DNA from 2 places in the Vibrio sp. E150_011 genome. Region 2 is predicted to be linked to the other one. Evidence: predicted binding sites of a transcription regulator. Region 2 holds the regulator's gene; the other holds the start of a gene.

Evidence for each region. The regulator PurR, encoded in region 2, represses purine synthesis genes. The targets are predictions, from matches to a motif close to TNANGNAAACGTTTNCNTNA.
Region 1: ACE1OE_RS11260 (NCS2 family permease) is a predicted target of PurR. The motif match lies at 4,998-5,017, and genes of this name have one in related genera.

The regions. Positions count from the first base shown of each region.
Region 1 is NZ_JBHFOL010000005.1:292,121-299,657, forward strand. It holds gene ACE1OE_RS11235 (TldD/PmbA family protein) at 1-665, shown strand, start outside; gene ACE1OE_RS11240 (TldD/PmbA family protein) at 665-2,008, shown strand; gene ACE1OE_RS11245 (methionine synthase) at 2,144-3,172, opposite strand; gene ACE1OE_RS11250 (DUF1852 domain-containing protein) at 3,200-4,177, opposite strand; partial or broken gene ACE1OE_RS11255 (sulfite exporter TauE/SafE family protein) at 4,619-4,789, shown strand; gene ACE1OE_RS11260 (NCS2 family permease) at 5,102-6,448, shown strand; gene ACE1OE_RS11265 (ABC transporter transmembrane domain-containing protein) at 6,695-7,537, shown strand, end outside.
Region 2 is NZ_JBHFOL010000019.1:1,955-9,491, reverse strand. It holds gene glgA (glycogen synthase GlgA) at 1-1,407, shown strand, start outside; gene ACE1OE_RS20825 (alpha/beta fold hydrolase) at 1,603-2,397, shown strand; gene ACE1OE_RS20820 (DUF2007 domain-containing protein) at 2,432-2,752, opposite strand; gene ACE1OE_RS20815 (TVP38/TMEM64 family protein) at 2,749-3,435, opposite strand; gene ACE1OE_RS20810 (TfoX/Sxy family DNA transformation protein) at 3,559-4,149, opposite strand; cyclic di-GMP riboswitch class I at 4,263-4,346, opposite strand; gene purR (HTH-type transcriptional repressor PurR) at 4,519-5,529, opposite strand; gene torD (molecular chaperone TorD) at 5,877-6,524, opposite strand; gene torR (two-component system response regulator TorR) at 6,816-7,526, shown strand.

The DNA.
Region 1 (7,537 bases), on a different contig from region 2:
TCATTTTTCACGAAGCCTGTGGTCACTTACTTGAAACGACTTCTGTTGCTAAGAAAGCCTCGGTATTTCACGACAAAATGGGTGACATGATAGCCCACACTGCGGTCAATGCCGTGGATGATGGCACCATGACCAATGAATGGGGTTCAATCCATGTTGATGATGAAGGCATGCCAACCCAGCGCACTCAACTCATTAAAGACGGTCAGCTCACCAGCTTTATGGTTGATAAAATGGGTGGGATGAAAACAGGGTTTGAACCGACAGGCTCCGGTCGTCGACAAAACTATAAGTTCGCGCCAACATCACGCATGCGCAATACCTTCATTGAAGAAGGGGACCATTCCTTGGACGATATGCTCTCGGGTATAGAGCGTGGTATTTACGCCAAAAAGATGGGCGGAGGCTCGGTTCAACCGGGAACGGGCGAGTTTAACTTTGCCGTGCGTGAAGCGTATTTGATTGAGAATGGTAAAATAACCAAACCTCTAAAAACCGCGACATTAATCAGTACGGGTCCAAAAGTGCTCAAAGAAATCAGCATGGTCGGAAAAGACATGGCGCTTGCGCCGGGGATGTGTGGCTCCGTTAGTGGCGCGGTCCCGACGACGGTGGGTCAACCTACGCTGAAAGTAGATAATATTTTGGTTGGAGGGGGTAGCTAATGAGCCAAGAACAACAACTTCTCAATACGATTGAGTACGTACTCTCAGAAGCACAACGTCAAGGCGCACAAGCTGATGTGATTGTTAACCGCAACAACAGCTTTTCGTTAAAGGCGAACCAAGGCCAACTAGACGAGTACAAAGTCAGCTCGAGCCAAGTCATGGGCGTACGAGTCATTAAAGACGCGCGCGTCGCCACCAGTTATTCTGAGTCACTCGAGCAATCGAGCCTTGATTTGATGTTAACGAACGCATTACAAAGCGCGCGTTTCTCAAAGCAGGATGAGCATCAAACCATTAGCTGTGTGAACAATCAAATCACAACAAATGTCGCTGAAATTGCTCAAGACGACACAACATCCGTCGACGATAAAATTGCGCTTTCTCTAGCGCTTGAGCAAGGCGTGGTCGCTCTGCCTCATGCATCCAGTTCGCCATACAATGGCTACAGCGACGGTGAAGGTCAGTTGATTATTGCCAATACTCAAGGGACGTTGTGTCGCCATTTTGAGCGTTCATTTAGCTGTTATGCGTATACGCTGTTTGAAAAGGACGACAAACAATCCATGGCAGGTAAGGTGTCAGTAGGTCGTCGTTTTGATGAGCTAGACGCGGCTTACTGCATTGACGGAGGGTATAATCTTGCTCGGGATCTGCTCGACGGTGCCCCCGTTGCGACGGGTAATTACTCGGCAATATTCCACGTGAATGCGTTAAGTAGTTTATTTGGTGCCTTTGGCAGCGCGTTTTCTGGTGTAAGCGCAATGAAAGGCATTACACCTCTAGCAGACAAGCTTGGACAACCTATAGCGAGTGACCTTATTACACTGATTGATAAGGCGTATGTGCCACAGGGTATGGCCATCGCGGCGTTTGATAGTGAAGGGTTTGCCACTCAAGACAACGGGCTTATTACAGACGGTAAGCTGAATACGTTACTGCATAATAGCCAAACCGCGAGTTACTTAGGTGCGACATCAACGGCAAGTGCGTCACGTGGTGCGAAATCGAGCTTGGATGTATCCGCTAATCATAAATGGATTGCGACAGGTACAAGCAGTCTCTCTGAGGTAAAAGCGGGCGAATATCTAGAGCTTGTCGAACTGCAAGGCGTGCATTCTGGCGCTGATGCGGTCAGTGGTGACTTCTCATTTGGTGCCAGTGGTTTTCTATGTCGAGACGGCCAGCGCATTCAGCCTGTGCGAGGTATCACGGTCGCGGGCAATTTCTATAAGATGTTGCAAGAAGTCGACGCGGTGGGGAATATCCAGTTGAACAACGACAGTCGTACTTTCTTTGCACCCGACGTACGCTTTGCTCGCTTGAGTATTGGTGGAAAATAAAAGTAAGCTTCTAGAATGAAGAGGTGGAATGAAAAAGGACGCGCAAGTGTCCTTTTTCATTCACTCGTTGTCACGTTTGTTAACCATTAACCATTAACCACTAGCAACTCGACATCATGCCTTAGACATTGAGTATTACGCCAAGATTTCATTTCGAACTATCTCCGCACCAGCGCTTAAGGCGTTGAGCTTTGCTGTTGCAACAGAGCGAGGCAAAGGCGCCATGCCACAGTTCGTGCAAGGGTAGAGGTTTTCCGCATCCACAAACTGAAGGGCTTGTCGTAGCGTTTCTGCGACTTCTTCGGGTGTCTCAATGGTTTCGGTGGCGACATCGATCGCGCCGACCATGACTTTCTTACCTCGAATCAATTCAAGCAGCTCCATTGGAACATGAGAGTTGTGGCATTCTAATGAGATAATATCGATATTGGATTGTTGTAGCTTAGGAAACACCGCTTCATATTGTCTCCATTCTGTCCCTAACGTCTTTTTCCAATCGGTATTGGCTTTAATGCCATAGCCATAGCAAATATGTACCGCGGTTTCACATTTCAGCCCTTCGATAGCTCGTTCTAACGTGGCAATACCCCAATCGTTGACTTCGTCAAAAAAGACATTAAAGGCTGGTTCATCAAATTGAATAATATCCACACCCGCAGCTTCTAATTCTTTGGCTTCTTGGTTAAGGATTTTGGCAAATTCCCACGCGAGTTTCTCACGGCTTTTGTAGTGGTCATCAAAAAGCGTATCGATCATGGTCATTGGACCTGGCAGCGCCCATTTAATCGGTTGTTTCGTTTGTTGGCGTAATCGCTTGGCATCGTCGACAAATACAGGCTTTTGACGAGAAACGGCGCCAACCACCGTTGGGACACTCGCGTCATAACGATCACGAATTTTAACGGTTTTTCGTTTTTCAAAATCTACGCCGTTAAGGTGTTCAATAAACGTCGTCACAAAGTGTTGGCGCGTTTGCTCTCCATCGCTGACGATATCAATCCCAGCGTGCTGTTGTTCTTGTAAAGACACGCGCAAAGCGTCGTGTTTACCATCGATTAATTCGTCACCCTGTAACTTCCATGGTGACCACAGTGTTTCAGGTTGTGCAAGCCAAGACGGTTTTGGCAAACTGCCTGCGGTTGACGTGGGTAATAGTCTTTTCATAATCAAGCCTGTTTGTATTTGGGGACATTAAAGAAAGTACTGAGCAGACCATTGTTCAAGAACAAGGTTATAGGGCTTAATAAAGTGTTCTTCGGCAAATTTTCCCTGAGCAATCGCCAACTGGCCGCGTTCTTCTCGGTCATAAATAATCTGAGTAACGGAGTGATCGGCATTCTTCAGATTGGGTTGATAGCATTGCCCAGCCGCCGCATTCGCATTATAAATCTCAGGTCGGTAGATTTTTTGGAATGTACCCATCGTGCTGACCGTACTGATGAGTTCAAGATTGGTGTAATCATTAAGCAGATCACCAAAGAAATAGAAAGCCAGCGGTGCAACGCTATTTGATGGCATGAAGTAACGAACTTGCAATCCCATTTTTTTAAAATACTGCTCGGTTAACGAGGTGTCATTTGGCTGATATTCAAACCCTAGTACAGGGTGCTGATTGTCAGTACGGTAATAAGTTTTGTTGTCAGAAACACTTAGGCATATTACTGGCGGCTTATTAAAGTGCTTTTTATATGTAGGTGAGTTGACAAAGCAATTAAATAATTTCCCATGCAAATCACCAAAGTCTGCTGGGATACTAAAGTGTGGTTGGTCTTTATTATGCTCTAGAAGCAAGACACTAAAATCATAATCTCGTACATAAGAAGAAAAATTATTACCTAATATCCCTTCAATACGCTCGTTAGTATTATGGTCTATAATATTCGTCTTCAATACTTCAATGGAAGGAAAAGTCTGACCGGACCCTTCAATGTCTATATCGACTGAAATTATATCAAGTTCAACAGAATATCGCTCACCATTAGGGTTATCCCAATGAGCTAATGCATTGAAACTGTTATTGATCATCGCCAATGCGTTGCGCAGATTCTCTTGGCGGCTATCACCTCTAGCCAGATTGGCAAAGTTAGTTGTGATGCGAGTATTGTCTGAAGGTTGATAATGCTCATCGAGACAAATGCTCTTAATGGTAAAGTCGAATTCTGTAGTCATGGTTATCTAGTACCTAAAATTGTTGTCTTATTGTCTCGAATGATCTTAATGAAAAGTACGTTAAGAACTGAGTGAGCATTTATAATGAGGTCGTACAAACTTTGTTGATTAAGTTTTGACGTTCACTTAAAAGTTTTATTTCCGTTCGATATTTTCCCTTGTGCTTAATGTTTTTATACGGATATAACAGCATGATGAAAAATGGTTTTACTTCACATTCAACATGAAGAATATTCATGATGAATAAATCTTGGTATTGCGATTGAGTAGCAGTGATATTAATTAGGTTAAGAATGAATATAACCATATTTATATTGTGGTTTAAGCCAATGAATTACTCAGAGATAAATAAAGGTGAGTGAAATGCTGATATTAATTTATTAACGTGCACTTTTAAGACGTGGCGTTGGTTTTTTAGCCGGACGATTAGGCATCGGTGGAGGGGCGATAGGGTACGCCAGTTTAGGCAGTCGCGAGTTTGCATTAACAGATGGCTTTGCTGGGATTGTCTATTTACCGATGCTATTGGGTATTGTAAGTAGATCTTAGTGTACTGCCCCTTTCAGCGCCAAAGCCACTCATTATCTGCCCGCTTCAACGATTAAGCAGTGATTTACAGTTCTGATGTTGGTCCCGCTGTGAATATGGCGGCGAATTAAGCCTCTTCATTGATAGTGTTTATGAAAGTTGGTAAAAACCCATAATATTAATGGGTTATGTATCTTTCTTTGATTGAATGATAGGTCTTTCGATTTATGTTTTCGAGCTGAAAGTCTTTATTTGTCTTACCAAACATGAAACCTTCGATTCTACCTATTGCACACGCAAACGTTTACCTGTATTTTCTCGCCACTTAAATTTTTACTAATATCTTGTTGAGCGACCATTTGATGAACGGTTGTCCAACAACAATGAGGAATAACCATGAGTGAGAATACATCCGCTGCAACAGGCAGTTGGCTCGATAACTTCTTTTTGATTTCCAAACGCGGAAGTAACGTTCGTCGCGAGGTTGTTGCGGGCTTAACGACATTTTTGGCGATGGTGTATTCGGTTATCGTCGTACCAAGTATGCTTGGCGTAGCGGGTTTTGACCAAGGGTCGGTATTCATTGCAACGTGTTTAGTGGCTGCGTTTGGTTCTATGCTGATGGGCTTTTGGGCTAACCTACCAATGGCGATTGGTTGTGCTATCTCACTAACGGCATTTACCGCGTTTAGTTTGGTTTTAGGGCAGGGCATTTCAATACCTGTCGCGCTAGGCGCCGTGTTCTTGATGGGGGTTATTTTTACCGCGATTACCGTCACTGGTGTTCGACAATGGATTTTAACCAATCTTCCTGAAGGTATTGCTCACGGTACGGGCATTGGCATTGGTTTATTCTTGCTATTAATCGCAGCGAGTGGTGTTGGTCTAGTCATCAAAAACCCGGTAGAAGGTCTGCCTGTTACGTTAGGTGAGTTCACTTCTTTCCCTGTCATTATGTCCATGTTGGGCCTTGCGGCTATTTTTGGATTAGAGAAGCGCCAGGTTCCTGGTGGGATACTCTTTGTCATCGTTGCGATTTCTGTGTTTGGTCTTATTTTTGATCCTGCTGTGCAATATCAGGGCTTTTTTGCATTACCGAGCATTGGTGGTGAGAATTCTTTGATGGGGACGATGGACATCATGGGGGCACTCAATCCGATTGTATTACCAAGTGTATTAGCATTGGTGATGACAGCAATCTTTGACGCAACCGGGACCATTCGAGCGGTGGCGGGTCAAGCCAATCTTCTTGATAAAGATGGCAACATTATTGATGGTGGTAAAGCGCTCACCTCTGATTCTGTGTCGAGTATTGTTTCTGGCGCCGTGGGCGGGGCTCCAGCCGCCGTTTATATCGAGTCTGCGGCAGGTACGGCTGCTGGTGGTAAAACAGGTCTTACTGCGGTAGTAGTGGGGGTTTTATTCTTATTTTTGTTATTCCTTGCACCTATTAGCTATTTAGTTCCTGCATACGCGACTGCGCCAGCGTTAATGTACGTGGGCCTACTAATGCTAGGTAATGTTCGTAAACTGAATTTTGATGACTCGGTCGATGCATTATCAGGCTTGGTTTGTGCGGTATTCATCGTGCTTACTGGAAACATTGTGACAGGAATAATGCTAGGTTTCTTATGTCTCGTTGTAGGGCGTCTGTTCTCTGGCGAATGGAAGAAGCTTAACCTTGGCATAGTCTTAATTACCATCGTCTTAGTGGCTTTCTATGCGGGCGGTTGGGCGATTTAAACCTTAGCGACATCAATTTAGTTTTAATACCCAGTCAATTGGCTGGGTATTTTTAATTACGCTGTGGATGTAATCGTGATTTAAGGCTAGTTAACGTTGAAAATGTTGCTTAATAAAGTGTCCAGACTTAGTCGCATAGATGAAATAGACGATTTAAACTAAAAAATATTTTAAATCAGTTCCTTACCTTGCATGATTGAATGATATGTACCAGTCTTATTTCATAAGCATGGATAAGGATTGTGTATGCCTGCAACTTCAGTAAAAAACAAAGGGGTAGTAAAGAGAGTATTACTACCTTCTCTACTTATTAACCTGTTGTCTTTAGCTGTTCCGTTAACAGTTTTACAGATATACGATCGTATTCTCCCTAACCAAAGCTATGGTACCGCAACACTACTGTTAGCAGGGGCTTCTTTGGCGATAGCTATGGAGGCGCTCATTCGTTTCGTACGAACTTGGTTGCTTTCCGCAGCAGCAAGTAACACTGAAAAAATGACCTATCAAATACTTGTCTCGAAGGTGACAAAAGCGTCCTCTAGTCAAATCCGTCAGATAGGTGTGGGCGGCGTAGAGGAGGGATTAGGCTCGGTATCAAAAGTGAAGGATTGGTATTCAGGGGGGGTCATTGCTGGGTTTATCGACTTGCCTTTTGCGCTGATTTTTCTGGGTTTAGTGGCCTACATCGGCGGTGAGCTGGTGGCAATACCGATAGCCGTTTGGCTTATTACTCTGTGTATTGTTTGGTTGTCGTCACGAAAAGTAAAAGCGTTGAGTGAACAAGCCTCGGTTTATGAGCAGCAAAGAAAAGCCTTTTTGATTTTAATGAGTCAGACCCTCCAAGGCATCAAACGTCAAGCCGTTGAATCGCGGATTTTCAGCCAATTTAAATCCCTCAATCATTATCGTTCTCAGTCTAAAGCGAAAGAAGAAGAGCAAAATGCGTTTGCCCAGGAGTGCATTCAACTAGCGGCGTTGGCAACGTCTGTTTTATTGGTGATTACAGGTAGCTTATGGGTGTTAGATGGTGAACTCACTACAGGTGGCCTAGCCGCGTGTTCTATTCTTTCTGGCAGAGCGGTTGCGCCT
Region 2 (7,537 bases):
AAAAGTGGGGGCTTGGCTGATGTTGCCAAAGCCCTGCCTAAGGCATTGCAAGAGCTCGGGAAATCAGTTGCTATCACATTACCTGGTTATCAAACCTTACCGAATAAGCAAGATTATGAGTGTGTTCTATCGACAGAGTTAGAGCATTGGCCTCATACGGCTTATCAGGTCAAGAAAACTGAGCTCGACGGTGTCGATGTTTATGTCATTGAATGTGATAAATATTTTGACCGTCCAGAGTTGTATGCAGAACATAACCGGGCGTACGCTGACAATGGCGAAAGATTTAGCTTTTTTTCAGCCGCGAGCCTCGATGTGTTGCCTAAGCTTGGTATTAAACCTGCGGTAGTGCATGCGAATGATTGGCATACCAGTTTGGTGCCGTTTTTGCTTAAAACTCGATACGGTAGCGATGACCGTTTCAAGGATGTGAAGTCAGTTCTGACCGTTCACAATGCAATATTCAAAGGTATTTTTTCTTATAGCCAACTAGAAATTATCCCTGAACTTAATCTTTCCGGCATGGAGTTCCTGCAATACGGTGAAGGTTGGGTCAGTATGTTGCGAGCTGGCATTGCGTTTGCCGACAAAGTGAACGCGGTTAGCCCAAATTACGCTGCCGAGCTGGTTACCCCTCTGGGTTCTCATGGTCTAGTCGATGATTTTGTTCATCGTGCCAAAGACCTACACGGTATCGTAAATGGTTGTGATTATTCGGAGTGGGATCCGAGGAACGATGAGTTCTTACCGGTTAGCTATGAAGCCGAATTAGCGAGTATGCTAAAAGGTAAACTCGCGTCCAAAACGTTATTACAACAAGAGCTGAACCTGCCTGAGACTAATGTTCCTATGGTCGGGATGGTATGTCGTCTGACCCACCAAAAAGGGTTTCATTATATCCTGCCTATCTTAGAGAAGTTTCTCAAAAACGATGTGCAGATGGTTATTATTGGAACGGGTGAGTCTCAGATTGCGTCCCATTTACGTGATGTTGCCGCCGAGTATCCAGACAAATTGGCATTTGTAGAAGCCTATAGCAATCGCTTTGCTCATCTCGTAGAAGCGGGTTCGGATTTCTTCTTGATGCCATCTGAGTTTGAGGCTTGTGGGCTAAACCAGTTGTACAGTATGGCCTACGGCACCTTGCCTATCATTCGTAAGGTTGGTGGACTCAAAGATACAGTGATTGATTTTGATGATAACCCATCAGAAGCTACTGGCTTTGGTTTCGAAGAGCCGTGTCATGATGCGTTGCTTATTGTGTTGCAAAGGGCGCTGCTTTTTTATCTACAACAACCAGATGAAATGCATAATATCCAACTAAGAGCGATGCGTCGCGACTTCAGTTGGTTAGAGTCAGCAAAAGAATACAATAAAATGTATGAGATAGCGCTGCATCAACATTAATTTCGTTCCAACTCGAAAAGGCGACCTTAGGTCGCCTTTTTTATTTCCTGCCTATTTTTTCCGTTGCTTTTGTCAAGGACCGCTCTAGCTGGTTAACACTTCGAAATAATTTTCAAATAAATTATGTGCAGTTTTTAACAGCCGTTCCGTGAATTGTGATACCGTAATGCTCATCGCCATTACCTAAAAGATCCTATGTCAGAGAATCTACTGTTTCATAAAACTTACGCGCATCCTACGAGCAAAGAGTGGGTGGTGTTTGTACATGGTGCGGGTGGAAGTTCCTCGATTTGGTTTAAACAAATCAGAGCCTACAGAGAGCACTTTAATCTGCTGTTTGTCGATCTACGTGGGCATGGTAAGTCAAACGAGTTGATTAAAGATATTATGGCAAGTGGCTACACGTTTAAAAGTGTGACTATTGATATTCTTAAAGTGCTCGATCACCTTAAAATTCAATCGGCACACTTTGTTGGTATGTCACTTGGCACAATTATCGTCCGTAATATTGCTGAACTGGCCTCACCTCGAGTTCGTTCTATGGTGTTAGGGGGCGCTGTAACACGGTTTAATACCCGCTCACAGTTGCTTGTGAACCTAGGGAACTGGAGTAAGCATATTATCCCTTATATGTGGTTATATCGCTTATTCGCCTATATTGTTATGCCTCAGCGTGGACAAAAAGAATCTCGTCTTTTATTTGTGCGAGAAGCGAAGAAGCTGTGCCAGAAAGAATTTAAGAGATGGTACACGCTAACAACAGAGGTTAATCCACTTCATCGTTATTTCAAGGATAAAGAACTTCCTATTCCAACATTGTATTTAATGGGGGATAAAGACTATATGTTCATCCACCCAGTAAAAGAAATGGTAGCAGAGCATGAATCGAGCCGCTTGCTTGAAATTGAAAACTGCGGGCATGTCTGTAATGTCGAAAGACCAGATGAATTTAATAAACACTCCATCGCGTTTATTAAATCGGTACAGTAAAATAACCTTAAGTACTTTAATTGATGGTTAAGTGCTAACCGCTGAGTGCTAAGTGCTGACAGTTCCAGCATGCTCCAAACTGCGCTTCATTGAGCTCATTGCATTGTGGGCAGTGCCAGCTAGCTTGGTCGTGATTGTTCTCTTGTTGTTGCACCGCTAAGATTAACGATTTAGCTTTCGCCTCTTGGGATACTTCGTGTAACCAGATGTAAGGTAGGGAGCTTTCATCAAAAGGCACTTCGCCTCTCAATCCAAATACCCCCTCGCCACGTACCTCACACTGAACCCCTTCGGCAAACAGTTGCTGTTGCATGATATGTGTTTCGGTAGGATTATTACCTATGTATATCTTCATTTAGTCTGTACCTGGGGTGATTTTGAAAACCGAGCCATCGCCCATTTCGTGATTAAAGGAAATAACCCTAACAATGCAAAGGAAGCGAGAACAGCGGGTGATACTATGCCTGATAGACTGTCAATACTGGCGAGTTGGGTGCCTGCATTAAGGTAAACCGCAGTACCCGGTAGCATACCAAGTTGACTAACCAAATAGTATTTTGAAACGCGAATTGGGGTTAGCCCCATGAGTAGGTTAATTAGAAAAAATGGGAAAATAGGGATGAGTCTCAAAGAAAAAAGGTAAAAAGCACCATCCTTTTCAACGCCCTTGTTGATCGTCGCCAGTTTACCGCCGAACCGCTTTTGTACCCAATCACGTAGAAGAAAACGACTGCTAAGAAAAGCGAGCGTAGCGCCAATAGTACTTGCAAAAGAGACCAGCAATAAGCTCACCCAAAAACCAAATAACGCGGCGCCCAACAAAGTGACGACAGCGGCGCCTGGGACAGAGAAGGCGGTGATGGTGATATACAGAAAGAAATAGGTAAGCGCGGCAACCAAAAAATTATTGTCAATATAAGTGGCAAGCGCTGCCTGTTGTGCCTTGGCATTTTCTAACGTCAGGTATTGTCCAAACTCTACGCCTAGAAAAACAATAACGGCAACAAATCCTAAGCCCAATAACAATTTTTTACTCATGTCCTACTCCATGTCGATAATGCATCTTTAGTATAAGACACGAACATCGGAATTTAACTTTCAAACAGATAAAAAAAAATCAGCTAATGGGCTGATTTTTTTATAAGTAAGAGAGAACAAGTACTAATTGATATGATTGGCTAGCTCGTCGCGCTTGGCTTGTGGAATCACAGACCAGTGAGTACCATTAATCGCACCTTCTAACGCCCAAAGTAATTCGAGACCGACACTTGTCGAGTGTGTTTTTTGAATTGCCTTGAAGGCTTCAACGGATCCATGCTCTTGAAGTGAGTTCACCGATTCTATCCCCGCTTTTTTGAGCATGCGCTCTGTTGCAAGACGCAAATTCGGGAGATCTTTTAATCGGGTTGGTTTGCAGTCAGATTGTTTTACTTTTTCATCTTTTGCGTAATCCAACGCTGAGCGTGCATAGTTCAATATCAACTCACTGTCATTCCAGCTATCTTCAGGCAGGGCAAAATATTTTGTCACTACTGGGAATCCACGTTTTTTATAAACGTAAGGCTTGAAGCCGTTTTGCTTGAATGTCGCGACGGTTGTTGGGTTAGTTCTGATGTGTAATTTACTGTTCACTGCTAATGCAAACATCGTATCGTCAACAAAAATGCCAAATCCACCGAACATAGAGCGGGATTTGACTTTTCCAAGTTGAGCGAACAACTGCATCGAATTTTTTAATATTGGATTGTCCATATTTGTCTTTTCTCGGTGTTATTTGATTGTGTCACCAAAATCAGGTCCGAGAGTGTAGCAAACAGGCATCAATTCCTTGTTAAATTAAAAACAAGAATTCAGTGTCCTTTGCCATCGGTAACCCCGCTACCTACCATAAATGGTTTAGGCCGGAGGCTTTGCGTCCCAACTTTTCAGATGGTTTGCCCTGTGCGTGACTTTGTTAGAATAAAGAAAAAATGCGTTAATCTGCATTGAGATATAACTAAAGTGTGACGTTGCTTCAAAAATTAGGCGGGTATTTGTGCTTAAGAGGTAACATAAACTAACAATTAGGCGTCTAAAATCTGGGAACAAGATCAAAAAAAAGCGCCTAACTAGGCGCCTTTGTCATTTTGTTGTCAGGTTTTTGACAGAGTGGCGTTCAATTATCTCGGGGTGCATCTCAAATATACGTTTGTCATGACCTTTATCTTTTATGCGTTCTAGCAAAATCTCAAAGGCGTTCTTTCCGACACGACGTTTCGGTTGGTGAACCGTCGTCAGTGGTGGAGAAAAATACTCAGCAAGCTCAATGTTATCGTAACCAATCACAGAGATATCTTCTGGTACGTTCAAACCGAGTTGTTGTAAACGACTCATAAGGCCTAACGCCATCGTATCGTTAAAGCAGAACACGGCGCTTGGTCGTTCTTCCATTGCGGCAATACGATTCGCTGCGATGACCGCTGTGTCACACTCAAAGTTACCTTCAAATATACGGTCTTCTTTCATTTCGATGCCGGCTTCTGATAGCGCACGCTTGTAACCAATAATGCGTTCTTGGCACACCGCTTTTTCTAGGTGACCGCTCAAACATGCGATGTCCGTATGGCCTTTATCAATTAGGTATTTTGTGGCGAGATAACCACCTTCCTCCGAATTATCAATGATCTTATCTGCTTGCGAGCTCTCAGGACCCCAGTCCATGATCACTTTAGGAATATCGGAGTGACGATCAAGCATGCTAAGAAGCTCTTCTGTGAGATCTGAACACATGACGAGAATACCGTCGACGCGCTTCTCTGCTAGCATTCGAATGTAATCTCTCTGCTTTTCATACACGCCACCAGTGTTACACAGAATTAATGTGTAACCTTGACGATAGCAATAGCTTTCAACGCCATCGATAACCTCGGAGAAGAATAAGTTCGTTGATTGTGTAACCAACATACCGATGGTTTTCGTTGAGTTACATTTTAAGCTTCGCGCAACGGCGCTTGGCGCGTAATTGAGTTCTTCTACGGCGGCGTTGACTTTTTCTTGTGTGGCTTCGGCAACAAAACGTGTTTTGTTAATAACGTGAGACACAGTAGTAGTTGAAACGCCAGCTAGACGGGCGACATCTTTGATTGTTGCCATAGCTTTATCCTATTAGTAACGGCTTTTGCGTATGGTCAGCAAAAACGTCGTTGCGGTAATGCAGCTTTGTTTAATTAAAAAAGCGCTTTGGTGTATGGAATGCGTACCGAGTAAGTGAACCTAGTGACACATTGGATTCCAATTGTGGGTTAGCTATTCACCTGACAAGGACATAATAGCTAAAGATAGGAAAGCATGGGGCACTAAAATTTGGTTTTCGCATTGAAACGGCGGATTGTAATGCTAGTCGGTGACTCTAGCAACGTTTCAACCGACAAATTTGATGATAAATTAAAATTAATACGGGGTGACACCGCCACCTTGATTGATAGCGGTGTCTGCATCGGTTACTCAGCAGTTAAATAGTTAAGGTCTAACTGACAAAATGCAATGAGGAGTGTTGCTACCGCGGCGTAAAATCCAAATTCATCATACTCTTTACATTTTTTTTCGAATTGAGGCAGCCATGTCATCAAGTGCTGATTAAGGTAATCAGCTTGCTCTAATAATGCGTTGTTGATGTGCGCCTCGGACTCCAGTTCATTAGAACGAATAATAAGGTTGCCGAGAAAGTCCAACTCTATCGCGAGGTGATCGGCTGGCTCATTTAAGTCTTCAGAGACGGCGACATTGTGTTTTTTTAACAGCTCGGTCATGTCATTAGCCGGTTTATCATTGAGAAGACCTGATTCACCTATGTACATTGAGGCATAAGGTAATGCGCCATGCTTATCTGATTTAAGAAATAGGTCACAAAAATCTGCGGATAGCTCAAGTTGGGCGTCTTCTCGAGTCTGTAATCGGTTCAAGCCATCAATGAGTGTATTGATCGGCGCTTCGAGTGATGGGTTTTCACCGAGACCGCTCAAAAAAGAACGTATTTCGACACTGTGATATTTATCCAGTTCTTGTTGAGTAAGCTCTTTGGCAAATAGGCTAGAAAGCCACCAGTATATCTCTGCACGTTGTTCATTAAATGCTTTCAATTCTTGCATCTTGTTCTCTCCAAAAGTCTTGCCCTTATTTTAGACAATAAAAATGAACAGCAGTAAGGGCAATAATGAAAAAAATCGAACGTTTATGAAGATAAATGAATAAAAGAGCGGTTGATGGTTTTAAAGCGACACCAGATGGGCAAGGTTCTGATTGCATATAGTGGATAAAAAGTGTTCTTGTCTTGAATCAATAAAAACACGACTTTCTACACAATACCGTAATGTCCGCTAGAATTGTGACTAATTATGAATAGAATGGCTTCGGTCATAGATAGAATAGAAACGGTGAATATGAGTTATCACGTATTAGTAGTTGAAGATGATGTCGTTACGCGTAGCAAGTTGTCTGGTTACTTTGAGAGTGAAGGCTATTTAGTAAGCGAGGCTGAAAGCGGTGAAGAGATGCGACAAGTATTGCAGTCTTCCAGTGTCGACCTTGTCATGCTTGATATCAATCTTCCTGGTGAAGATGGTCTGATGTTAACTCGAGAGTTACGTAGCCAGTCTGATATCGGTATTATATTGGTAACAGGTCGTACTGATAGTATTGATCGGATCGTTGGCCTAGAAATGGGCGCAGATGACTATGTAACGAAACCGTTTGAATTAAGAGAATTATTGGTCAGAGTTAAAAACTTACTGTGGCGTATCGCCCAAGCTCGTAAGCAGCCCTTAATATCGCAAAGTGCCGAGAACGAGCATGTTGTGCACTTTGGGGAGTGGTTATTCGATAAACAACGCCGCTCATTAAGTTGCAATGGTGAACCAGTAAAACTGACAAAAGCCGAGTATGAGCTTTTAGTCGCGTTATCTACTTACCCTAATCAAGTTCTGAGTCGTGAGCGAATCTTGAACATGATCAGTCATCGAGTTGACGCGCCAAATGATCGCACTATTGATGTATTAATCCGACGTATGCGCACTAAAATGGAAGCGGATCCGAAAAACCCACAAATATTCATCACGGTTCATGGTGAAGGATATATGTTTGCGGGTGACTAGCGACTACGTTT